3 regions of the Streptomyces sp. NPDC051738 genome follow, and region 3 is predicted to be linked to each of the others. Evidence: riboswitches for the same ligand, from Rfam matches in the RefSeq annotation. Region 3 holds a riboswitch; each other region holds the start of a gene.

The links. Region 3 has a riboswitch for cobalamin ahead of ACIA8X_RS31325 (ABC transporter substrate-binding protein). Riboswitches for the same ligand answer to the same signal wherever they lie in the genome.
Region 1: linked by a shared signal. The riboswitch ahead of metE (5-methyltetrahydropteroyltriglutamate--homocysteine S-methyltransferase) and the one ahead of ACIA8X_RS31325 (ABC transporter substrate-binding protein) in region 3 are both predicted to bind cobalamin.
Region 2: linked by a shared signal. The riboswitch ahead of ACIA8X_RS32205 (prenyltransferase/squalene oxidase repeat-containing protein) and the one ahead of ACIA8X_RS31325 (ABC transporter substrate-binding protein) in region 3 are both predicted to bind cobalamin.

Annotation. Positions count from the first base shown of each region.
Region 1 is NZ_JBITCM010000017.1:99,731-107,561, reverse strand. It holds gene ACIA8X_RS33735 (MATE family efflux transporter) at 1-77, opposite strand, end outside; gene metE (5-methyltetrahydropteroyltriglutamate--homocysteine S-methyltransferase) at 155-2,482, opposite strand; cobalamin riboswitch at 2,637-2,861, opposite strand; gene ACIA8X_RS33725 (3-hydroxybutyryl-CoA dehydrogenase) at 2,855-3,727, opposite strand; gene aceB (malate synthase A) at 3,724-5,322, opposite strand; gene aceA (isocitrate lyase) at 5,421-6,704, opposite strand; gene ACIA8X_RS33710 (short-chain fatty acyl-CoA regulator family protein) at 7,107-7,831, shown strand, end outside.
Region 2 is NZ_JBITCM010000016.1:22,052-29,882, forward strand. It holds gene ACIA8X_RS32190 (ABC transporter ATP-binding protein) at 1-1,116, opposite strand, end outside; gene ACIA8X_RS32195 (energy-coupling factor transporter transmembrane component T) at 1,113-2,228, opposite strand; gene ACIA8X_RS32200 (SCO2322 family protein) at 2,228-2,911, opposite strand; gene ACIA8X_RS32205 (prenyltransferase/squalene oxidase repeat-containing protein) at 2,908-4,146, opposite strand; cobalamin riboswitch at 4,260-4,402, opposite strand; gene ACIA8X_RS32210 (phosphotransferase) at 4,466-5,134, shown strand; gene ACIA8X_RS32215 (nuclear transport factor 2 family protein) at 5,109-5,561, opposite strand; gene ACIA8X_RS32220 (MBL fold metallo-hydrolase) at 5,579-6,607, opposite strand; gene ACIA8X_RS32225 (hypothetical protein) at 6,716-6,913, opposite strand; gene ACIA8X_RS32230 (aldehyde dehydrogenase) at 7,060-7,831, shown strand, end outside.
Region 3 is NZ_JBITCM010000015.1:105,102-112,932, forward strand. It holds gene ACIA8X_RS31300 (PhzF family phenazine biosynthesis protein) at 1-806, shown strand, start outside; gene ACIA8X_RS31305 (hypothetical protein) at 826-1,446, opposite strand; partial or broken gene ACIA8X_RS31310 (methyltransferase domain-containing protein) at 1,730-2,460, shown strand; gene ACIA8X_RS31315 (ABC transporter ATP-binding protein) at 2,419-3,270, opposite strand; gene ACIA8X_RS31320 (FecCD family ABC transporter permease) at 3,267-4,319, opposite strand; gene ACIA8X_RS31325 (ABC transporter substrate-binding protein) at 4,316-5,359, opposite strand; cobalamin riboswitch at 5,427-5,613, opposite strand; gene meaB (methylmalonyl Co-A mutase-associated GTPase MeaB) at 5,669-6,655, opposite strand; gene scpA (methylmalonyl-CoA mutase) at 6,652-7,831, opposite strand, start outside.

The DNA.
Region 1 (7,831 bases), on a different contig from region 3:
AGGTACAGCGGGAGCGCTGCCGCCGCTATCCCGATCCACGTACTGCGTCCGGCCGGTCCCGTTCCCCTGCTGATCACACGTTCGATCATCACACCGCGGGAACCCGCAGTTCGGCGGAAGCGGAGAACCGCCGCGGAACCGACCGGTCACGGCGTCAGGACGCGGAGCGCCCCGCGACCTCCTCGCGCACCGTGCGGGCAGCGGCGACCAGGTGCTCCAGCGAGGCGCGGGTCTCCGGCCAGCCGCGGGTCTTCAGACCGCAGTCGGGGTTGACCCACAGCCGTTCGGCGGGGATGGCCTTCAGCCCGGTGCGCAGGAGTTCCGCCGCCTCCCGCGTGCTCGGCACCCGCGGCGAGTGGATGTCGTAGACACCCGGCCCCGCCTCACGCGGGTAGCCGTGCGCGGCCAGCTCCCGGGCGACCTGCATGTGCGAGCGGGCGGCCTCCAGGCTGATGACGTCGGCGTCGAGGTCGTCGATGGCCTGGACGATGTCGCCGAACTCGGCGTAGCACATGTGGGTGTGGATCTGGGTGTCCGGCCGCACTCCGCTCGTGCTGAGCCGGAACGCCTCCGTCGCCCACGCCAGATAGGCGCCGCGGTCGGCGGCACGCAGCGGGAGCGTCTCGCGCAGCGCGGGCTCGTCGACCTGGATGACCGAGGTCCCGGCCGCCTCAAGGTCGTTCACCTCGTCGCGCAGGGCCAGGGCGACCTGGCGGGCCGTCTCGCCGAGCGGCTGGTCGTCGCGGACGAAGGACCAGGCCAGCATGGTGACCGGTCCGGTGAGCATGCCCTTGACCGGGCGGGAGGTGAGGGACTGGGCGTACGACGTCCAGCGCACCGTCATCGGATCGGGACGGGAGATGTCGCCGGCCAGGATCGGCGGGCGGACGTAGCGGGTGCCGTAGGACTGCACCCAGCCGTGCTGGGTGGCGAGGTAGCCGGTGAGCCGCTCGGCGAAGTACTGGACCATGTCGTTGCGTTCGGGCTCGCCGTGCACCAGGACGTCGATGCCGGTCGTCTCCTGGAAGGAGACGACCTCCTGGATCTCCGCCTTGATCCGCTCCTCGTAGCCGGCGGTGTCGATGCGGCCCGCGCGGAGGTCGGCGCGTGCGGTGCGCAGTTCGCCGGTCTGCGGGAAGGAGCCGATGGTCGTGGTCGGCAGCAACGGCAGGCCGAGGTGGGCGCGTTGGGCGGCGGCCCGTTCGACGTACGGCTGGGAGCGGCGGGCGTCCGCGTCCGCGACGGCCGCCGCACGGGACCGGACGGCCGGGTCGTGCGTGATCGGGGAACCGGCGCGGGAGGCCAGGTCGGCGCGGTTGGCGGCGAGTTCGGCGGTGATGGTGTCGGTGCCCTGGGCGAGGCCCCGGGCGAGGGTGACGATCTCGGCGGTCTTCTGCTTCGCGAAGGCCAGCCAGCGCAGGATCTGCGGTGCGATGTTGCGCTCCGCCGCCGCGTCCAGCGGCACGTGCAGCAGCGAGCAGGAGGCCGACACGTCGACCCGGTCGGCGAGGCCCAGCAGGGTGCCCAGGGTGGCGAGGGACTTCGACAGGTCGTTGACCCAGACGTTGCGGCCGTTGACGACACCGGCGACCAGGCGCTTGCCGGGCAGCCCTCCCACGGCGGCGAGCGCGTCCAGGTTGGCGGCGGCGGCCTGAGTGAAGTCCAGCGCGAGCCCCTCGACCGGCGCCTTGGCCAGCACCGGCAGGGCGTCGCCGAGCCGGTCGAAGTACGAGGCGACCAGCAGCTTCGGCCGGTCGGTGAGGGCGCCGAGGTCGCGGTAGGCCCGCTCGGCGGCGTTCAGTTCGGCCGGGGTGCGGTCCTGGACCAGGGCGGGCTCGTCCAGCTGGACCCACTCGGCGCCGGCCGCGCGCAGGTCGGCGAGGACCTCGGCGTACACCGGCAGCAGCCGGTCCAGGAGGGTGAGCGGCTCGAAGTCCGCGGCGACCCCGGGCGCGGACTTGGCGAGCAGGAGGTAGGTGACCGGTCCGACCAGGACGGGCCGCGCGGTCAGGCCCAGCGCCAGGACCTCCTTCAGCTCGGCGACCTGCTTCGTCGAGTCGGCCGTGAAGACCGTGTCCGGGCCCAACTCCGGGACGAGATAGTGGTAGTTCGTGTCGAACCACTTGGTCATTTCCAGCGGCGCGATGTCCTGCGTGCCGCGCGCCATGGCGAAGTAGCCGTCCAGGGCGTCGGCCTCGACGGCGGCGCGGTGCCGGGCGGGGACGGCGCCGACCATGACGGTGGTGTCCAGGACCTGGTCGTAGTACGAGAAGTCGCCGGTCGGCACCTCGTGGATGCCGGCCTCGACGAGCTGCCGCCAGTTCGATGCGCGCAGGTCGGCGGCGGTGGAGCGGAGGGCGTCGGCGTCGACCCGGCCCTTCCAGTAGCCCTCGATCGCCTTCTTCAGCTCCCGGTTCGGGCCCTGACGGGGGTAGCCGTACACGGTGGCGCGTGCTGCCGCGGCTGCGGACTTGGTGGTCACGGAGATCTCCTTCGCGAGATGAATCCCTGAGATCCCGGGGACGGGACGAGAGCGCGAAGGGGCGACGGACCGGACGGCAGCGGCCGTATGGCCGTCCGTTCGGTCGTGTACGCCGACCCGCCCTCGAGGTCACCGGGATGTCCGCGCACGAGTGGTTCGCGCGCGGGCAGTTGGCAGGTCTTCGGACTCGCGGGCACGCCCTCCTGACCGGAGGACACCTACTGGCCGTCGCTTCCCGGGCCCTGTACGTCGGGCCCAGTGCGTATGACGGCGGTCGTTCCCGCTCACCGCTGCGGGGCAGTCCCGGATTCCCACCGGGTTCCCTCTTGCGACGCATCCCGCCTGGAGGACGGGGCGAACCAGCTGCACGGATCAGCCTACCCGGCCGTACACATGGAACCCCCGGCCGCTCTTACGGCCCAGCAGCCCCGCCTCCACCATCCGCTGGAGCAGCGGGGGAGGAGCGTAGAGGGGTTCCTTGAACTCGTCGTAGAGCGACTCGGCGATCGAGGCGACGGTGTCGAGACCGATCAGATCCGCGAGCTTCAGCGGGCCCATGGGGTGGGCGCAGCCCAGTTCCATGCCGGTGTCGATGTCGGCGGCGATGGCGAAGCCGGACTCCGCCATCCGGATCGCGGACAGCAGGTAGGGGACGAGCAGCGCGTTGACGACGAAGCCCGCCCGGTCCTGGGAACGGATCACGGTTCTGCCGAGCGTGCGGGCGGCGAAGCCCTCGACCGTGGCGATCGTCGCGGCCGAGGTGTGCAGGGAGGTCACGACCTCCACCAGCGGCAGGACGGGCACCGGGTTGAAGAAGTGCAGGCCCACGACCCGGTCCGCGCGGCCGGTCGCCCTGCCGAGCCGCATGACCGGCAGGGAGGAGGTGTTGGTGGCCAGCACGGCCGCCGGATCCTCGACGATCTTGTCGAGCGCCGTGAACACCTCGATCTTGGCGTCCGGGTTCTCCACGACGGCCTCGACGACGAGCTGCCGGTCGGCCAGATCCTCCAGGTTGCCGGTGAACACCGTCCGCGCGAGCGCGTCCCGCGCGGCGACCTGCTCCAGCTTGCCCCGCCGCACCGCGCGGTCGAGCGACGCCGTCACCCGTTCCCGGGCGGCGCGGGCCGCGACCGCGTCCACCTCGCACACCACGGTGTCGAGCCCGGCCAGCGCGCACACCTCGGCGATCCCGGCCCCCATCTGCCCGCCGCCGACCACACCGACGCGCCCGACGCCCCCGCTCATGCTCCGGCCTCCGTCCGCCGCACGAGGTGACGGCTGTAGGCGTCCGGCGTGAAGAACTCCGGCAACTCGCCTGCCAGCGCGGTCCGTTCGAACAGCGCGCGGATCTCGTCGACCGGCGCCCACGGGTACTCGGCGCCGAGCGCCACGACCTCGTCGTCGAGCAGCCGCAGTACGGTCGCGCGGTCGATCACCCGATGCCGCAGCCACTGCCAGATCTGCACCCGGGCGATCTCGGCGGTGGCCGCGTCCTCCATCAGCCCATACAGCGCGACCGCGCCCTGGCCGCGCAGCCAGGCCGCGAAGTACCGCAGGGCGACCGCGATGTTGACGCGCACGCCCTCCGGAGTGGGCGGCCCACTGATCCGGCGCACCGACAGCAGGTCGGCGGCGCCGACCTCCACGTCGTCGCGCGTACGGTCGATCTGGTGCGGCCGTGCGCCGAGGACACCGTCGAACACGTCACGGCAGACGGACACCAGGCCCGGGTGGGCAACCCACGACCCGTCGAAGCCGTCCTCCGCCTCCCGCTCCTTGTCCAGGCGCACCTTGGCGAGCGCCGCCTCGTTCGCGGCCGTGTCCCTGCCGGGCACGTGGGCGGCCATGCCGCCGATGGCGTGGGCGCCCCGCTTGTGGCAGGTGCGCACGAGGAGCTCGGTGTACGCCCGCATGAACGGGGCGGTCATGGTGACCTTCGCCCGGTCCGGCAGCAGGAAGTCCGTCCGATGACCGAAGGTCTTGATCAGGCTGAACAGGTAGTCCCAGCGGCCCGCGTTGAGACCGGAACCGTGCTCGCGCAGCTCGTGGAGGATCTCCTCCATCTCGAAGGCCGCGGTGATCGTCTCGATGAGAACGGTGGCGCGGACCGTGCCGCGCGGGATGCCGAGGAGTTCCTGCGCGAGGACGAAGATGTCGTTCCACAGGCGGGCCTCGTAGCGGTTCTCCAGCTTGGGCAGATAGAAGTACGGGCCGTGGCCGGCGTCGATCTGGCGCTGGGCGCAGTGGAAGAAGAACAGCCCGAAGTCCACGAGAGCCGCGGGCACCGGCCGCCCGTCGAACTCCAGGTGCTCCTCGTCAACGTGCCACCCGCGGGGCCGGACGACGATGGTGGCGAGCCGGTCACGGTCCCCGAGGCGGTACTCCTTGCCCTCGGGGCTGGTGAAGTCGATCCGGCGCTCGATGGCGTCGAGCAGGTTGAGCTGACCGGAGACGATGTTGTCCCAGGTGGGCGAGGTGGCGTCCTCGAAGTCCGCCAGCCACACCTGGGCGCCCGAGTTGAGGGCGTTGACGGTCATACGGCGCTCGGGCGGGCCGGTGATCTCCACCCGCCGGTCGGCGAGACCCGGCGCGGGCGGCGCCACCCGCCACGTCGGATCGGCGCGCACGGCCGAGGTGACCATGGGGAAGTCGAGCGGCGCCCCACTGGCCAGCCGCAGGGCCTGCCGACGACGCTCCTTCAACAGTTCCCGCCGACGCTCCCCGAAGGCGGCGGCCAGCCGGCCGACGAAGTCGAGAGCGGCGGGCGTGAGAATCTCGTCGTGCCGGTGCCCGGCAGCGGCGAGGACGCGGACACGGTGAGCAAGTGCGGTGGTAGACATCGGCCTCTCCCGACTGGAAACGTTCAGGGCATCGCCCCTAAAGGGGCGCGGGGAACTGCGCGACCAGCCCCCACGCACCCGCAGACGACGAACCGGACCTAGTGGAACTGCTCTTCCTCGGTGGACCCGGAGAGCGCGGTGGTAGAAGAGGCAGGATTGACAGCGGTCGACACCAGGTCGAAGTACCCGGTACCGACCTCCCGCTGATGCCTGACGGCAGTGAACCCGTGCTGCTGCGCCGCGAACTCCCGCTCCTGCAGATCGACATACGCGGTCATCCCGTGCTCGGCATAACCACGCGCAAGGTCGAACATCCCGTGGTTCAGGGAGTGGAACCCGGCCAGCGTGATGAACTGGAACCGATACCCCATCGCCCCCAACTCCCGCTGGAACTTGGCGATCTGGTCGTCGTCCAGCGCGGCCTTCCAGTTGAAGGACGGCGAGCAGTTGTACGCCAGCATCTGGTCCGGGTGCTCGGCGTGGATCGCCTCGGCGAACTCCCGCGCCTGCGCGAGATCCGGCGTACCGGTCTCGACCCAGATGAGGTCGGCGTAGGGGGCGTACGCGAGGCCACGGGCGATCACCGGCGCCATCCCGTTGCGCACCCGGTAGAAGCCCTCCGCGGTCCGCTCCCCGGTCACGAACTCGGCGTCGCGCTCGTCGACATCACTGGTGACGAGGTTGGCGGCGAGGGCGTCCGTACGCGCGATGACCAGCGTCGGCACATCGGCGATGTCGGCCGCGAGCCGGGCCGCGTTCAGGGTGCGGATGTGCTGGGCGGTCGGCACCAGGACCTTGCCGCCGAGGTGACCGCACTTCTTCTCCGAGGCGAGCTGGTCCTCGTAGTGGATGCCGGCGGCCCCCGCCGCGATCATCGCCTTGGTCAGCTCGAAGGCGTTCAGCGGGCCGCCGAACCCGGCCTCGGCGTCGGCGACGATCGGCGCGAGCCAGTCCGTGGTGTCGCCCGCGCCCTCGGCGGTGGCGATCTGGTCGGCGCGCAGGAGGGCGTTGTTGATCCGACGGACCACCTGGGGCACCGAGTTGGCCGGGTACAGGCTCTGGTCGGGGTAGGTGTGCCCGGCCTGGTTGGCGTCGGCTGCGACCTGCCAGCCGGACAGGTAGATCGCCTGAAGGCCCGCCTTGACCTGCTGGACGGCCTGGCCGCCGGTGAGCGCGCCGAGCGCGTGGATGTAGTCCCGCTCGTGCAGTTGGCGCCACAGCCGCTCGGCGCCGCGCCGGGCCAGGGTGTGCTCCTCACGGACGCTGCCGGAGAGCCGCACGACGTCCTCGGCGGTGTAGGTGCGCTCGATGCCCTGCCAGCGCGGGTCGGTGGCCCAGCGCCGCGCGAGCTCCTCGGCCGCCTGCGTCCTCGCCTCTGCCATGAGTGTCACCGTCTCCCTCGGTTGTGCGGTCTGCCAATCCTCACGCTGTCGCCGCGAGAGGTGGCACTGTGTGTCTTCGCCTGGAGTGCGGCCCGCCCCACCTGCCGTTGGGCGGAGCTGAGCAATGCTGGCCCGGTGGCGCGGCGTTGCTGCCGGGATCTCCGACGTCAGGGCGTGAATCGTGCCCGGTGCGGTGCCTGGCCGCCGGAGGTTCGGCGGGCCGCACTGAGACTCTGGCAGTGGCACTCAGTGCCATCAAGGGTGGATGAGTGCCAACTTCTGCGAATCTTCGCGCCCTCTTTTGCCAAGGTTGCGAAGGGTCGCGGCGCCCTCGGTTCGCGTACGCTGGCGACCGTCCCGGGCGATGACCGGATGCCCGGGCCGGCGTCGTTGAGGAGAGCGGTGAGCAAGACCTACGCGGGCGCGCGGCTGCGGCGGCTGCGCGAGGAGCGCCGGATGAGCCAGGCGGAGCTGGCCCGCGTCCTCGGGATCTCGCCCAGCTATCTGAACCAGATGGAGCACGACTCCCGCCCGCTCACCGTCCCGGTCCTGCTGAGGCTGACCGAGGCCTTCGGCGTCGACCCCGGCTTCTTCTCCGAGCGCGACACGACCCGGCTGCTGGCGGACCTGCGCGAGGCGCTCGCCGGCGAGATCACCGAAGCGCGGGTGTCCCCGTCCGACCTCGCCGAGCTCGCCTCCCGGATGCCCGAGGTCGCCCAGGTCCTGCTGGACCTCGGCCGTCGCAACCAGCGGTTGTCCGAGCGGCTCGCCGGGGCCGCGGACGGCCGCGACGGCGATCGGGGTGCCGCGTCCTCACCCCATGAGGAGATCCGGGACTTCTTCTACCGCCGCCAGAACTACCTGCACGACACCGACCTCGCCGCCGAACGGCTCGCCGAGGACATCGGCATCCGACCCGGCGAGGTCGTCCAGGCCCTGACGGCCAGACTCGCCGACGCCCACGGCGTCCGCCTGGCCGTCGCGACCGGCGACCATCTGCACCACTACGACGAAGCCGCGCGCACCCTCCACCTGTCCGCCCGGCTCCGCCCCGGACAGCGGGCGTTCCGGATGGCCCTCCAACTAGCCCTGCTCGAATACGGCGCCGAACTCGACCGCCAGGCCGG
Region 2 (7,831 bases), on a different contig from region 3:
GCCGACGGTGACTTCGCCGGAGGAGGGTTTGAGCAGGCCGACGAGGGTGTTGAGGAGGGTGGATTTTCCGGCGCCGTTGCGGCCCATGAGGGCGATGGTTTCGCCGGGGGTGACGGTGAGGTCGATGCGGTGGAGGGCGCGGATGTGGTTTTCGCGGGTGACGGTGAGGGTGCGTGCGCCTACTAGCTCGGGGGGTGTGGATTGGGGGCGGGTGCGGGTTGTGTGTGGCTGGTCGCGCCCACGCGGCGGTAGCCGCAAATCGGATACAGCCCCGCGCCCCTTTAGGGCGTTGTCGTTCCGTTCCTCAAGTTGTTGCCGTAGGTCCGCTGCCCGTCGCCGCGCGTCTCGGACCGTCAGTGGCAGTGGGGACCAACCCGCCAAGCGGCCCAGGGCCACCACCGGTGGGTACACCGGGGATACGGCCATCACCTCTGCCGGGGTGCCCAGGATCGGGGGTGTTCCGGGGGAGGGGAGCAGGGCGATCTGGTCGGCGTACTGGATGACTCGTTCCAGGCGGTGTTCGGCCATCAGGACCGTTGTGCCCAGGTCGTGGACGAGGCGTTGGAGGACCGCCAGGACCTCTTCCGCTGCCGCCGGGTCCAGGGCCGACGTCGGTTCGTCGAGGATCAGCACGCTGGGGTGGGGGGTGAGGACCGAGCCGATCGCGACGCGCTGCTGCTGGCCGCCGGAGAGGGTGGAGATGGGGCGGTCGCGGAGGTCGGTGAGGCCGAGCAGGTCCAGGGTCTCCTCGACGCGGCGGCGCATCACGTCGGGGGCGATGCCCAACGACTCCATGCCGTAGGCGAGTTCGTCCTCGACGGTGTCGGTGACGAAGTGGGAGAGCGGGTCCTGGCCGACCGTGCCCACCACGTCGGCGAGTTCGCGTGGCTTGTGGGTGCGGGTGTCGCGGCCGGCCACCGTGACGCAGCCGCGCAGGGTGCCGCCGGTGAAGTGCGGGACGAGGCCGCTCACCGCGCCCAGGATCGTGGACTTGCCCACGCCCGACGGGCCGACGAGCAGGACCAGTTCGCCCTCCGGGACCTCGAAGTCCACGCCCTGGACGGTGGGTTCGGTGGCGCCGTCGTACGTCACGGAGACGTTCTCGAAGCGGATCACGACGGCTCCTTGGGGGCAGGGCTGCGGGGTGCGGGATTCCTGGGTGTGGGATGCCGGGGTGCGGGGCTGATGAAGGCGGGGAGCAGGCCGAGGAGGACGGCCGCCGCCGGCCACAGGGGGAGGGTGGGTGCGACGAGGGGGATCACGCCGGGGTTCAGGGCCGCCGGGTCACGGGTCGCGGCGAGGGTCAGCAGGGCGGCGACCGCCGCGCCGGAACCGGTGACCAGCCAGGCGCGGGCGTCCCAGGGGTCCGGGCGGTAACGGGTGCGCGGGGTGCGGCGACCGCCCAGGCGCAGGCCGGCCAGGGCGGCGGCGAGTCCGGCGAACAGGACCGGCAGTCCGTAGGTGCCGCCCTCCGCCGTCAGCAGTCCGTACGTTCCCGCGCAGACGCCGAGCAGGCCGCCCAGGGTGAGCGCGTTCGTCGTACGGCGGACTCGGGGCGGGACGTCGGCGGTGCGGCCGTAGCCGCGGGCGTCCATCGCGGCGGCCAAGGCGACCGAGCGCTCCAACGCGCCCTCCAGGACCGGGAGTCCGACGTGCAGCAGGCCGCGGATACCGGTGTCGGGTCGGCCGCGCAGACGGCGGGCGGCACGCATCCGCTGGACGTCGGCGATGAGGTTGGGGGCGTAGGTGAGGGCCACGACCACCGCGACGCCCATCTCGTACAGGGCGCCCGGGAGGGACTTGAGCAGCCGGGTGGGGTTGGCCAGGGAGTTCGCGGCGCCCACGCAGATGAGGAGGGTGACCAGCCGCAGACCGTCGTAGAGGGCCTTGACGAGGGTCTCGGCGGTGACCTTGCCGCCCAGGCGGATGCCCTGTGCCCAGTCGGGGAGCGGGACCTCGGGGAGGGTGACGATCACGTGGGTGCCGGGGAGGGGGGAGCCGAAGACCACCGCGAAGACGAGGCGGATGAGGAGGACGGCCAGGGCGAGTTTGACGAAGGCGGTGTAGGAGCGGGCCCAGGGGGCGTTGGGGCGGCAGGTCGCCACCACGTAGGCGGAGGTCGCTATGAGGAGGGCGAGGAGGAGCGGGTTGGTGGTGCGGGTGGCCGCCGTGCCCAGGGCCAGGGCCCAGAGCCACCAGGCGCCGGGGTGGAGTGAGGGCCCTGCCATCACGCCCGCCGCCGTCGTGCCTGCCAGATCGCCGCGGTTCCCAGTACGGCCACTACCGCGATCCCCGCGACGAGGCCGAGCGACGGGCCGCCGCCCGACTCGTCGTCCTTCGCGGTGGCCGTCTCCTGCGCGGCCGTCTGCCGCTCGCCCGCCGTCGGTTCGTCCGCCGTCGGTTCCTTCGCCCCCGACACCTGCTCCCCGCAGCCCGACTCCGGATACCCCGAGATCGCGCACAACAGGGCGTTCGTGTCGTAGCGCAGGGGCTTGGCCACCGAGGCCAGGGCCTCTGCCGTGGTCGCGTCGGCGGCGACGCGGGCGCATGCCGTGCGGCGGGGCGGGGGCGTCTCGCCGGACGGGGCGTCGGCCTTCGTACCGAAGTCGATGACCAGCGCCACCCGCTTCTTGCCGTCCTGCGCGGGCGTTCTCGCGCAGATCACCTGGAACACGGCGGCGCCGCGCGGGAGGGCAGCATCCTTGGAGTCCTCGCTCACCGCGAAGCGGAAGCCCTGGACGTCGCCGTCGGACGGGCGGGCGGTGGAGGGGCCCTGGGTGGCATAGGTCCAGGTGTCGCCGTCGCGGTCCCAGAAGGACCAGTAGCGGTAGCCGGTCGCCTGGGCGGCCTGGGCCGCGCCGGTCAGGACGACCAGCGCGGCGCAGAGCAGAGCGAGGGTGCGGCGGATCACGGTCGCGGGTTCTTCTTGCGGGTGCTCAGCAGGAAGCCGATGCCGATGCCCCCGACCAGGCCGACGCCGATGATCCAGGTCAGGCTGACGCCGCCGTCGTCGTCCTGCTTCTCCTCAGACGCCTTCGCCGACTCCGACTCCGACTCGGATGTCGCGGTCCGCGGGGCCGGGCCCTGCGCGTTGAGCTGCTTGACCAGGTCCGTGCCGCCGAAGGCACGCGGGTCGGTGCCCGTCGCCTCGGCGGCGAGGATCAGCTGGGCGTAGGCGGCGGGGCCACTCTGGGCGGCCCACTGCGCGGCGTTCTTCTCCAGCCAGTTCAGGGGCTTCTGGGCCGCGGCCGCACCGGCCTCGGCGGCGAGCGCGACGACCGCGTCCGCCGTGTTGCCGTAGTCGGGCTGGTCCTCGGCGCCGGCAAGGGCGGACTTCAGGTAGCCGTCCTTCTCGACCGCCTTCGCCAGGTACGCGGCACCGTTGGCTCCGGCCTGCTCCGCAGTGAGGTCGGAGGCGCCCGCGCAGGCGACATCCTTCTTCTCGCCGGCCTTCACCGACAGCATGCCGGTGCCCAGCGTGCCGACGACGGCCGCCGCCGTCGCGTCCGCGTTGGCCGCGAGCTTGCCCTTCTTGTCCGGCTGGTAGGCGAAGGCACCGCCGTCCGCGCACGGCAGGGCGAGCTTCACCAGGGCGTCGGAGGGCGACTTGCCGTCCTTGCGGACCTCGGCCGGGTCGCCGCCGGCGGCGTCGAGCGCGCCGATCACGACGGACGTCGAGTTGGCGTCGCTGGCCCCGCCGGGCGTGTAGCCCCAGCCGCCGTCCTTGTTCTGCACGGACTTCAGCCAGGTCACCGCCTTGCCGATCTCCTTCTCGTGCCCGCCGACCGAGGCCAGGCCCTGGACGGCTGCGGCCGTGCTGTTGGTGTCGACCATGGTCTTCGCGTCGCACGCCTTGGCGGGCTCCGCGCGGAACGCCGCGAACGCCCCGTCGGCGCACTGCTGCCCGGCCAGCCAGTCGATCGCCTTGACGGCGGGCTGTATGCCCACCCGGCTCTGCGCGACCAGCGCGAGGGACTGGCGCCAGACGCCGTCGTACGTCGGGTCGCCGGTGCCGTACAGCCCGGCGGGGAGCGTGACGGACGGGGACGCGGACGGGGAGGGGTCGGCGGCGACTGCGGGCGCGGCAGAGGCGGTGCCGATCACGGTGACGGCGGCCAGGGCCGCGGCGCTGCGGCGGACGTACATGATCGGCGGATGCCCTTCCCTAAGGGGAACCGGGCAGCACAGGGGGGACCCCGGGCGGCTCGACTCCGTATACCTCGACGGTGCCGTGCTCCGGCCGGTTGCCGGGGCACGTGAGCCGGTCACGTATCCGTACGGGGCGATCCGGCTCACCGGCGTTCGACGACCGGTTCACGGTTGCGGGTCAGCGCCGGATTTGCACCGGCTTCCCCCTGTACGGGTGTGATGACGACGCCGTCACTCTACCCGCCCGTAACTCTGAGGCTGAGGGGCGCCTGTGCGGGCGGTAGCTTCGGGCGTGAGGGAAGCGACAGGGGGGACCGTGGGGAGACTGCTCGGGGCGGGGCGTACCGCCGACGTGTACGAGATCGACGAGGCGTGGGTGCTGCGCCGGTACCGGGAGGGGTACGGGGACGCGCTCGCCGAGGGGGTGGTGATGGGGCATGTCCGCGAGCACGGCTTTCCGGTGCCCCGGGTGCGGCTCGCCGACTCCTCGCGGACCGAGCTGGTGATGCAGCGGCTGTCGGGGCCGACGATGCTGGGGGCGCTGACCGAGGGGACGATGGGCGCGGACGAGGCGGGCGGCATCCTCGCCCGGCTGCTGCGGCGACTGCACGGCGTCCCCGCGCGCGGAGCGCAGGGCGGCCGTGTCCTGCACCTCGACCTGCATCCGGACAACGTCGTCCTCACGCCCGACGGCCCCTACGTGATCGACTGGGACAACGCGGCCGAAGGCGACCCCGGCCTCGACTGGGGCTCCTCAGCGGTGATCCTCGCGCAGGTCGCCGTAGGCGACGAGGCCCTCGCCGAACCCGCCCGCGCGCTCCTCGCCGCCCTCCTCGCCGACCCGTCCCACCTCACCGAGAGCGGCCTCACGGAGGCGCTGCGCCGCCGCGCGGTGAATCCGACGATGACCCGGCGGGAGGTCGAAGTGCTGGGTGAGGCGGAGGAGTTGGTCCGGTCGTTCATGGCTTGGGCGGGCGCGGGGTAGGTCCGGCGAAGGCCAGATGGAGGACCCGGGCGGACAGGAGCCAGGTGCCGTCCGGCGACCTGCGGAACGTGTCCTCGTAGGAGCCCACCTGGACCGGAGATCCCGGCGGCACAGGGCCGCCCTCGTGGCCGTCGACCCGGTACGTCGTGAAGTACGAGGTCGCCGTTGCCGTGTCCGGGGAGGCCACCGTGACCAGGACGTTGGACATCATGCGGCGGGAGAGCCGGTCGGCGGGGCGGGAGCCGAAGTACTGACGGAGGGCGTCCCGGCCCTTGACCAACCGTTCGCCCTCCGGCCAGGCCCAGCTGCCGTCCTCGGTGAACAGCTCGGCGACGGAGGCCGGTTCACCCAGGTCGAGGCGGTGGACGAAGTCGATGATGACGCGCTCGCAGGCGCGTTCGGCGAGCAGCCGGTCCAAAGAATCCATGGCGTTCATGGCGATCTTTATACGGCCACGTACGCCACCGGCTCGCTCCCCGCCACCGCCTCCGCCCGCCCCAGCTTCACCAGCCGCCGCAGATGGGCTTCCGCCTCCGCGATCGCGATGTTCCGTGACGCGTACGGGATTTGGTCCCAGGGCCGGTTCCACTCCATGCGCTCGGCGAGTTGCCAGGGGGTGAGGGGCTCGGCGAGGAGGGTGAGGAGGTCGGTGAGGCGGGACTCGTGATGGAGCAGCAACTGCCGTACGCGGGCGGGTGCGTCGGTGAACGCGTGCTGGTGGGCCGGGAGGATCTCGGCGGGGGCGAGGCGGCCGACGCGTTCCAGAGAGGCGAGATAGTCGCCGAGGGGGTCGGTGACGGTCGTGTCGTCGGGGTCCTCGTACAGGCCGATGTGCGGGGTGATCCCGGGGAGCAGATGGTCACCGGAGAACAGGCGTCCGTGGCCCGGGAGTCGGGCCGGGTGCTCCTCCTCCAGGTGCAGGCAGACATGGCCGGGGGTGTGGCCCGGGGTCCAGATCGCGCGCAGGCGGCGGCCGGGGAGGTCGAGGAGTTCGCCGGGGACGATCTCGCGGTCGGGCAGGGCGGGGGCGAAGCCGGGCAGCGTGCTCGGGCGGCGCGCGGTGCGCAGGGGCGCCACATGGGCGTCGGGGGCGCCGGCCGCGGTGAGCTTGGCCGCCATGTAGGAGAACCAGCGCTCGGGGTGGGTCGCCCGGGTGCGCCGTACGATCGCCGCGTCCGCCGCGTGCATCGCGATCCAGGCGCCGGAGGCCTCGCGCACCTTGGCGGACAGGCCGTGGTGGTCGGGGTGGTGATGGGTGATCACGACGCCGTGGATCTCGGCGGGCGCGGTGCCGCAGTCCGCGAGGCCCTCGGCGAGGGTGTCCCAGGAGGCCGGGTCGTCCCAGCCGGTGTCGACGAGCACCGGGCCTCGGTCGGTGTCGACGACGTACACGAGGGTGTGGCCGAGAGGGTTGTCAGGGATGGGGACCTGGATGGACCGGACGCCGCCGCCGTGGTCGTACACCTGCGCCATGGGCTCCCCAATCGCCGCGACACGTTCCGGCCGACCGGGTCACTATAACTAGAACAGGTTCCGATGGGAGCCCGAGTCACCTGGTTGCGGGGTCGCCTGGTTGCCGGGTCACCCGGGTTCGGCGTTCCGCATGCGCTCCGGGGTCCAGTACTCCCTGATCTCCTCCGGGCTCTTCGTCTCCCGGTGCACGGACACTCCGTTGCTGCTCTTCACGTCGCCCCACGTCGATGCCATCCATGCGGCACCCACGACGGCCACCGCCATGGCCGTGCCGAACACCGCCCAGTCGCGCCCGCGCGCTGCCATCCCGTGCCCCCTAGCCCCATTGATCGGCGTATTGGCCAGCGTAGAGGCGAGCTGTGTGCGGCCCGTGGACTCCTCCGGGTGGAACTGGTATCAGTTCCGTGTATCTGATGGATCGTCAGAGTCCCGCTCAGGGGAGGCAGTCGGCCATGACCGAGCTCGTGGAACACGGACAGCTGTTCATCGGCGGGGAGTTGACGGACCCCCTGGGCAAGGACGTCATCGAGGTGATCTCGCCGCACACCGAAGAGGCCATCGGACGCGTGCCGCACGCCTCGCCGGCCGACGTCGACCGGGCGGTCGCGGTGGCGCGCAAGGCGTTCGACGAGGGGCCCTGGCCGCGGATGACCCTCGACGAGCGGATCGAGGTCGTCACCCGCATCAAGGACGGAATCGCCGTACGCCACGAGGAGATCGCCCGCGTCATCTCCTCCGAGAACGGCTCCCCGTACTCCTGGAGCGTCCTCGCGCAGGCACTCGGCGCGATGATGGTGTGGGACGCGGCGATCACGGTCGCGCGGAACTTCACGTACGAGGAGCGGCGCGACGGCGTGCTGGGGAAGATCCTCGTGCGGCGCGAGCCGGTCGGGGTCGTTGCCGCCGTAGTGCCCTGGAACGTCCCGCAGTTCGTCGCCGCCGCCAAGCTCGCGCCCGCGCTGCTCACCGGGTGCACGGTGGTCCTCAAGCCATCGCCGGAGTCCCCGCTCGACGCCTACCTCCTCGCCGAGATCGCGCGGGACGCCGGGCTGCCGGAGGGCGTGCTGTCCATCCTCCCGGCGGACCGCGAGGTGAGCGAGTACCTGGTCGGGCACCCGAGGATCGACAAGGTCTCCTTCACGGGGTCGGTGGCGGCCGGAAAGCGCGTCATGGAGGTCGCGGCCCGCAACCTCACCCGCGTGACGCTGGAGTTGGGCGGCAAGT
Region 3 (7,831 bases):
TGCTGGCGATCGCCGCCCGGCTGGGATACAGCGAGTCGGCGTTCCTGACCGGGACGCCCGAGGGGCCGGGCGGGGAACCCGCGGGACTGACCGGGCAACCCGGGGGACTGGCCGGAACGCCCGGTCGGGCCTTCACCGTTCGGTACTTCAGTCCTCTCGCCGAGGTGCCCTTCTGCGGCCATGCCACCGTCGCCGCCGCCGTGGCCCTGGCCGAGCGGATCGGCCCGGGAGACCTGGTCTTCGCCACCCGGGCGGGCACGGTGCCGGTGACCGTCACCGCCGATGCGGACGGCACGCTCCGGGCCACGCTGACGAGCGTGGAGCCCCGCATCGAGGAGATCGCCCCGGAGGAACTGGCCGAGGCGCTGGCGGCGCTGGACTGGCCGTCGGCCGACCTCGACCCGCTGCTGCCGCCCCGTATCGCCTTCGCCGGCGCCCGGCATCTGGTGCTGGGCGCCGGCAGCCGGGAACGGCTCGCGGACCTCTCGTACGACTTCGAGAGGCTCGCCGCCCTGATGCGGAAGCTGGACCTGACGACCGTGCAGTTGGTGTGGCGGGCCGCGGACACCGTCTTCCATGTCCGCGACCCCTTCCCGATCGGCGGTGTGGTGGAGGACCCGGCCACCGGTGCGGCAGCCGCCGCCTTCGGCGCCTACGCCCGTGAACTCGCCCTGGTACCACCGGAGTCGGTGCTCACCCTGCATCAGGGCGAGGACATGGGCAGGCCGGGCGTGCTGACCGTGACCCTGCACGCGGACGACCCGAAGGTCCGGGTCAGCGGCGCGGGCACGCGCATGTCCCGGTAAGGCGTGCAGGGGGCTCGGCTCACAGGCCGTCGCGCACCATCGCGGCCACGATCTGGACGTGGCGGTCGGCCGCCGTGGTCGACCACTCGTTGTCGTAGTTCAGGCCGTACGGCCAGAAGTGGCCGCCGCCGGTGGAGATCTTGGCGCTCGAACCGTCGAACTGCCGGACCAGCGCCGTGGCCTGTGCGCCCGTCCAGGTACCGCTGCCGCCGAGCCGGGACCAGCCCGAGCTCGTCCCCACGCCGATGGTGTGGGCGATCTCGTGCAGCGCCGTCCGCTCGGTCATGTAACTGCGGTTGCCGAAGCGGATGGTGCCGTTGATGTTGCCGTCGGCGGTGGGCACGCCCGGGTCGTAGCGGACGGTGAGGGCCTTGCCCAGGTCGCTGAGGTTGTTGTAGCGGGCCACCGCGGCGTTCATGGCCCTCGTGATGAGGTCGTAGGCCGTCAGCTGGTCCTGGGTGGGGTTGCTCGCCCGTTCGAGGGTCCAGGTGATGGTGGCAGCCGCCGACACCTGTTCCTGGGACACCGACGCGGTCTGCGGGGTCGCCTGCGCGATGCCCGGGCCTGCCAGCAGGGTGGCCGCGAGGGCGGCCACCGCCGCCTTGTTGCGCCAGGGTATGGGCGTGCGTCCGGTGGGCATCGTGGCTCGTCGTGAACTCATCGGGGGTCCTCCTGTGGGGGGTTGGCCGTCGTATGTGGGGGCGACGGTGGTTACGGAGGTGGAAGAGGGAAAGCGCTTTCCCGAGTTGCCCGGATGCTAATCACGTGTCTTGGGCATGTCAACGAAATGGCTCAGCCCCTCACACAACCGGGCCACAACCCCGTGCGATGATCGGCCCATGGCGCGAGACACGCGGGACGCTTCCGGCGAGGGCTATCTCCTGGACAACCGCCAGGCCTAGGCGGGCGACCGCTTCACCGCGCTGTCGGCACTCTTCGACCCGTCCACGTTCCGGCACTTCGAGTCGGTCGGGTCGGCGCGGGGTGGCGTTGCTGGGAGGTCGGTGCCGGTGGGGTCACCGTGCCGGCCTGGCTGGCCGAGCGCGTCGGCCCGAGCGGACACGTCGTGGCCACCGACATCGACACCTCCTGGATGCGGGAGGCGGCGGGCTTCGAGGTGCTGTGCCACGACGTGGCGGCCGAAGCGCTCCCGGCCGGGGGATCGTTCGACCTCATCCACGCCCGGCTCGTGCTCGTCCACGTCGCCGACCGCGACCAGGCCCTGCGGTCGATGATCGAGGCGCTGCGCCCCGTCGGATGGCTGCTGCTGGAGGACGCCGACCCGGCGCTGCAACCGCTGATCTGTCCCGACGAATACGGCCCCGAGCAGGAGTTGGCCAACAGGCTGCGCCGCGGCTTCCGCGAGCTGCTTCGGGAGCGCGGCGCGGACCTGGCGTACGGGCGAAGGCTGCCCAGGCTGCTGCGCGAGGCCGGACTGGTGGACGTCGAGGCCGACGCCTACTTCCCGATCACCTCACCCGCGTGCGCCGAGTTGGAGGCGGCTACCGTCCGCCAGGTCCGCGGCAGGCTCGTCGCCGCGGGGTTGGCCACGGACGAGGAGATCGACCGCCACCTGGCCAACGTCACCGCGGGCGGCCTCGATCTGGCGACCTCACCGATGATCTCCGCCTGGGGCCGCCGCCCGGTGGAGTGAGGTCGTGAGGGTGCCCAGGAAACGTATGTGAGGGCTGTCGTCAGGGCCGTTGGGCACGCTGACGGTGGCGCGTACGCCGTAGACGTCGGCGATGAGGGACTCCGTGAGGACATCCGTCGGCGTGCCGTTCGCCACCACGCGCCCCTGCTTCAGGACCACGAGCCGGTCGCAGTACATGGCCGCCAGGTTCAGGTCGTGCAGGGCGACGACGCTGGTCAGTTCGAGTTCGGTGATCAGGTCCAGCAGGGCGAGCTGGTGCTGGATGTCGAGGTGGTTGGTGGGTTCGTCGAGCAGCAGCTCGCGGGGTTCCTGGGCGAGGGCGCGGGCGATCTGGACGCGCTGGCGTTCGCCGCCGGAGAGGGTGTGCCAGGGCCGGTCGGCCTTGTCGGTGAGGTGGGTGCGGGCGAGGGCCGAGCGGACGGCGGCCTCGTCCGCCGAGGTCGCGGGGCTCCAGGCCCGGCGGTGCGGGACGCGGCCGAGGCGTACGACGTCCAGGACGGTCAACGCGACCTGGGTGTCGGCCTGTTGCTCGACGACCGCGACGCGTCGGGCGACGGTGCGGCGGCCCAGCCGGTCCAGCGGGTGGTCGTCCAGGGTGACGGCACCGGAGTCCGGGGCGATGACGCCGGCGAGCAGACGCAGCAGCGTGGACTTGCCCGAGCCGTTCGGGCCGAGCAGACCGGTGACTGTGCCGGGACGCGGGGTGAGGCTGACGCCGTCCAGGATCAGGGTGCCGTCGGCCTTGCGGCTGACGCGGTCGGCGCGCAGTCCCGTGGCCGGGGTGGGGTCGCTCATCGGGTGCTTGCTCATCGGCTGCCCCGCTCCCGGTAGAGGACGAGGACGAACGCCGGGACGCCGATCAGCGCGGTCATCACGCCCACCGGCACCTCCTGCGGGTCGAGGGCGGTGCGGGCGAGGGTGTCGACCCAGACGAGGAGCACCGCCCCGGTGAGGGCGGTGGCGGGCAGCAGGCGGGTGTGTCCGGGGCCGGTCAATGGGCGGACGGCGTGCGGGAGGACCAGGCCGACGAAGCCGATCGCCCCGGCGGAGCTGACCAGAGCGGCCGTGAGTAGGGCGGTCGTACAGAGCAGCACCATGCGGGAGCGGGCCACGTGTACGCCGAGCGAGGCGGCGGCGTCCTGGCCGAACGCGAACGCGTCGAGCGCGCGGGCGTAACCGGCGCACACGAGCAGGGTCACCACCAGGGCCGCAAGCCCCACGCCCACATCGGTCCAGCCGGCCCCGCTGAGCGAGCCGAGCAGCCAGAACAGCACACCGCGTGTGGTCTCCGCGTCGGCCGCCGTCATCACCACGAAGGAGGTGAGCGCGGAGAACAACTGCATCGCGGCGACCCCGGCGAGCACCACCCGGTCCGTGGTGCCGCCGAGGGTGTGGCTGAGCAGCAGTACCAGCCCGAAGGAGACGACCGCGCCCAGGAACGCGCCACCGGAGACCGACAGCAGACCGCCGCCCGCGCCGAGGACGACGACCACGACCGCGCCGGTCGAGGCGCCCGAGGAGACGCCCAGGACGAAGGGGTCGGCGAGCGGGTTGCGCAGCAGGGACTGCATCACCGCCCCGCACACGGCCAGCCCGGCACCGCACACCGCGGCGAGCAGCGTGCGCGGGAGGCGCAGGTTCCAGACGATGCCGTCCCGGATGGGCGTCAACTCGCCCTGGCCCCAGCCGAGATGCGCGGCCACCGTCGCCCAGACGTCCCCGACGGCGATGTCCGCAGGACCGATGGTGATCGCCACGGCGACGGAGAGGACCAGCAGGACGAGACCGGCCGCCCACAGCAGCGTGCGGCGCAGGCCGCGCAGTGCCGCCGGGGCGACCTCCGACAGGGCGGTGCTCACCCGGCGAGGCCGTATTTGCGCAGGGCCGCCGCCACCTTCTCCACGCCCTCGACGGTCCGGATGGTCGGGTTCATGGCCTGCCCGGACAGCAGCACATACCGCTTCTCACGCACCGCGGACATGTTCTTCGTCACCGGGTCGGATTCCAGGAACTCGATCTTCCGCGCGGCCGTTTCGGCTGTCTGCTGCTTGCGGGACAGGTCGCCGATGACGAGGACGTCGGGGTCGCGGTCGGCGACCGTCTCCCAGTTGACCTGGGGCCATTCCTCGTGGGTGTCGTCGAAGGCGTTCTCGGCACCGAGTTCGCGGGTGATGACGCCGGGTGCGCCGCAGCAGCCCGCGAGGTACGGGGACTGGGAGTTGGCGAACCAGTACAGGAGGGTCACGTCCTTGGCGTCGAGTCCGGAGGTGGCCTTCTTCACCCGGGCCCGGAGGTCGGCGACGAGCTTCTCGCCCCGCTCCTCGACGCCGAAGATCCTTGCCAGGTCGGTGACTTCGCCGTAGACCGCGTCCATGGTGAGCGGTTCCGTGCGCGAGCCGTCGCCGTCGCCGCTGTTGTCCTTGCCCACGCAGTCGGAGGGGGAGAGGTAGGTGGGCACGCCGAGCTTCTCGAACTGCTCGCGGGTGGCCACCCCGCCCTTGCCGAGCGTGGAGGCGAAGGACGCGGCGACGAAGTCGGGTTCGGTGTCCAGGACCTTCTCGAAGGACGGGGCGTTGTCCGCCAGCCGCCGCACCTTCGCGTTGTCCTTCTCCAGCCCCTTCGCCACCGGGTCCGTCCAGGTGGCGGTGCCCACCATGCGGTCGGAGAGACCGAGGGAGAGCATGATCTCGGTGGTGCCCTGGTTGAGGGAGACGGCCTGCTGCGGAGGCGCCTCGACGCGGACCTTCTGCCCGCAGTTGTCGAGGGTGACCGGATATCCGGCGGGCTTGCTCCTGGTCGCGCTCCCGGTCGGTGAGTCGGAGGAGCCGCCGCAACCGGTCAGCAGGAGGGCACCGGTCAGGAGAACGGCGGCAGGACGGACAGGGCGTGCGAACGGCACGGGACTTCCTTCGGCGTCGAGGGCTCATGCGCGAAGCCCGGTCGTACGGTGCTCCCTCCGGCCGTTGACACTGCCGGAGGGTGCCAGCAGGTCTTCGGACTCGGGGTCGCCCGGACGAGGCGCCTTCCCGGACCGTGTTCACCGTCCAGTGGCCGTTGCCCCGCCCGTCGCCCTCACCGCTGCGCGTCAGCTCCGGATTCCCACCGGATTCCCTGACTCGTGTACGTACGGGTACGCACACGGGTACGACTGGCCTCGGCAAGCTACCACAGGCGCCTCAACCTCCCAGGTGGGGCCCACCTCGGGTGCTCAGGAGGGCTCGGTGCTCCCGAGTGCCCGCAGGATGCGCTCGGCAGCCAGCGTGGGCGTCAACTCGCCGTCCCTGACGCGCTGTTCGAGAGCCGGTGCGAGGGCCCGCACCGCCGGGTCGGCGTGCAGCCGGCCGAGGAGTTCGTCGCGGACCATGCTCCACGTCCAGTCGACCTGCTGGTCGCGGCGCTTGGCGGCGAGGCGCCCGGTCGAGTCCAGCAGGGTGCGGTGCTGTTCGAGGCGTTCCCAGACGGTGTCCAGACCGGTCGATTCGCGGGCGCTGCAACTGAGCACCGGCGGCGTCCAGACGGGATCCTTGCCGTGCATCAGCCGCAGTGCGCTCGCCAACTCCCGTGCCGCGGCGCTGGCGTCGCGCTCGTGCGGGCCGTCCGCCTTGTTGACGGCCAGCACGTCGGCCAGTTCCAGGACGCCCTTCTTGATGCCCTGCAACTGGTCGCCGGTACGGGCGAGAGTGAGCAGCAGGAAGGAGTCGACCATGTTCGCGACCGCGGTCTCGGACTGGCCGACGCCGACCGTCTCCACCAGGATCACGTCGTAGCCGGCCGCCTCCATCACCACGATCGACTCGCGCGTGGCCTTGGCGACCCCGCCCAGCGTGCCCGCCGTGGGGGACGGCCGCACGAAGGCCGCCGGATCCACGGCCAGACGCTCCATACGCGTCTTGTCGCCGAGGATCGAGCCGCCGGTACGGCTGGAGGAGGGGTCGACGGCGAGCACGGCCACCCGGTGCCCGAGCGCGGTGAGCATCGAGCCGAACGCGTCGATGAACGTCGACTTGCCCACGCCCGGCACCCCGCTGACACCGATCCGCCGCGCCCGGCCGCTGTGCGGAAGCAGCTCGGTGAGCAACTCCTGTGCCAGCGCCCGGTGTTGCGGACGAGTGGACTCGACGAGGGTGATGGCGCGTGCGATGATCGCCCGCTTCCCGTCGAGCACGCCTTTCACATAGGCGTCGACATCGATCACAGGTCGTGCCCGAGTCCGGTCGACAGCCGCCGCACCAGGTCGTACGCCGCGTCCGGGATCACCGTCCCGGGCGGGAAGACGGCCGCCGCACCCATCTCCAGGAGCGTCGGCACGTCCTGCGGCGGGATCACCCCGCCGACCACGATCATGATGTCCTCGCGCCCCTCCTCGGCGAGCTGCTCCTTCAACGCCGGTACGAGGGTGAGGTGGCCGGCCGCCAGCGACGACACCCCGACGATGTGCACGTCCGCCTCGACGGCCTGGCGGGCCACCTCGGCCGGGGTCTGGAACAGCGGGCCGACGTCGACGTCGAAGCCGAGGTCGGCGAAGGCGGTGGCGATCACCTTCTGGCCGCGGTCGTGGCCGTCCTGGCCCATCTTCGCGACCAGGATGCGCGGGCGGCGGCCCTCGGCCTCCTCGAAGTCGGACACCAGAGCGCGGGTGCGTTCCACGGACGGGGACTCGCCTGCTTCGTTGCGGTACACGCCGGAGATCGTACGGATCTGGCTCGCGTGCCGGCCGTACACCTTCTCCAAGGCGTCGGAGATCTCGCCGACGGTGGCCTTGGCGCGGGCCGCGTTCACCGCCAGCTCCAGCAGGTTGCCCTCGCCGCCGGCCGCCCGGGTCAGCGCGTCCAGCGAGTCCTGGCACGCCTGCTCGTCCCGCTCCGCGCGCAGCCGCCGTAGCTTCTCGATCTGCTGGGTGCGTACGGAGGAGTTGTCGACCTTGAGGACGTCGATCGCCTCGTCGGTCTCGACGCGGTACTTGTTGACGCCGATGACCGGCTGACGGCCGGAGTCGATGCGGGCCTGGGTGCGGGCCGCGGCCTCCTCGATGCGCAGCTTGGGGATGCCCGCGTCGATGGCCTTGGCCATGCCGCCCGCCGCCTCGACCTCCTCGATGTGCTGCCAAGCCCGGCGCGCGAGGTCGTATGTCAGCTTCTCCACATACGCGCTGCCGCCCCACGGGTCGATGACCCGGGTGGTGCCGGACTCCTGCTGGATCAGCAGCTGGGTGTTGCGGGCGATGCGTGCGGAGAAGTCGGTGGGCAGCGCGAGCGCCTCGTCGAGGGCGTTGGTGTGCAGCGACTGGGTGTGGCCCTGCGTCGCCGCCATCGCCTCGACGCAGGTGCGCGTGACGTTGTTGAACACGTCCTGCGCGGTCAGGGACCAGCCC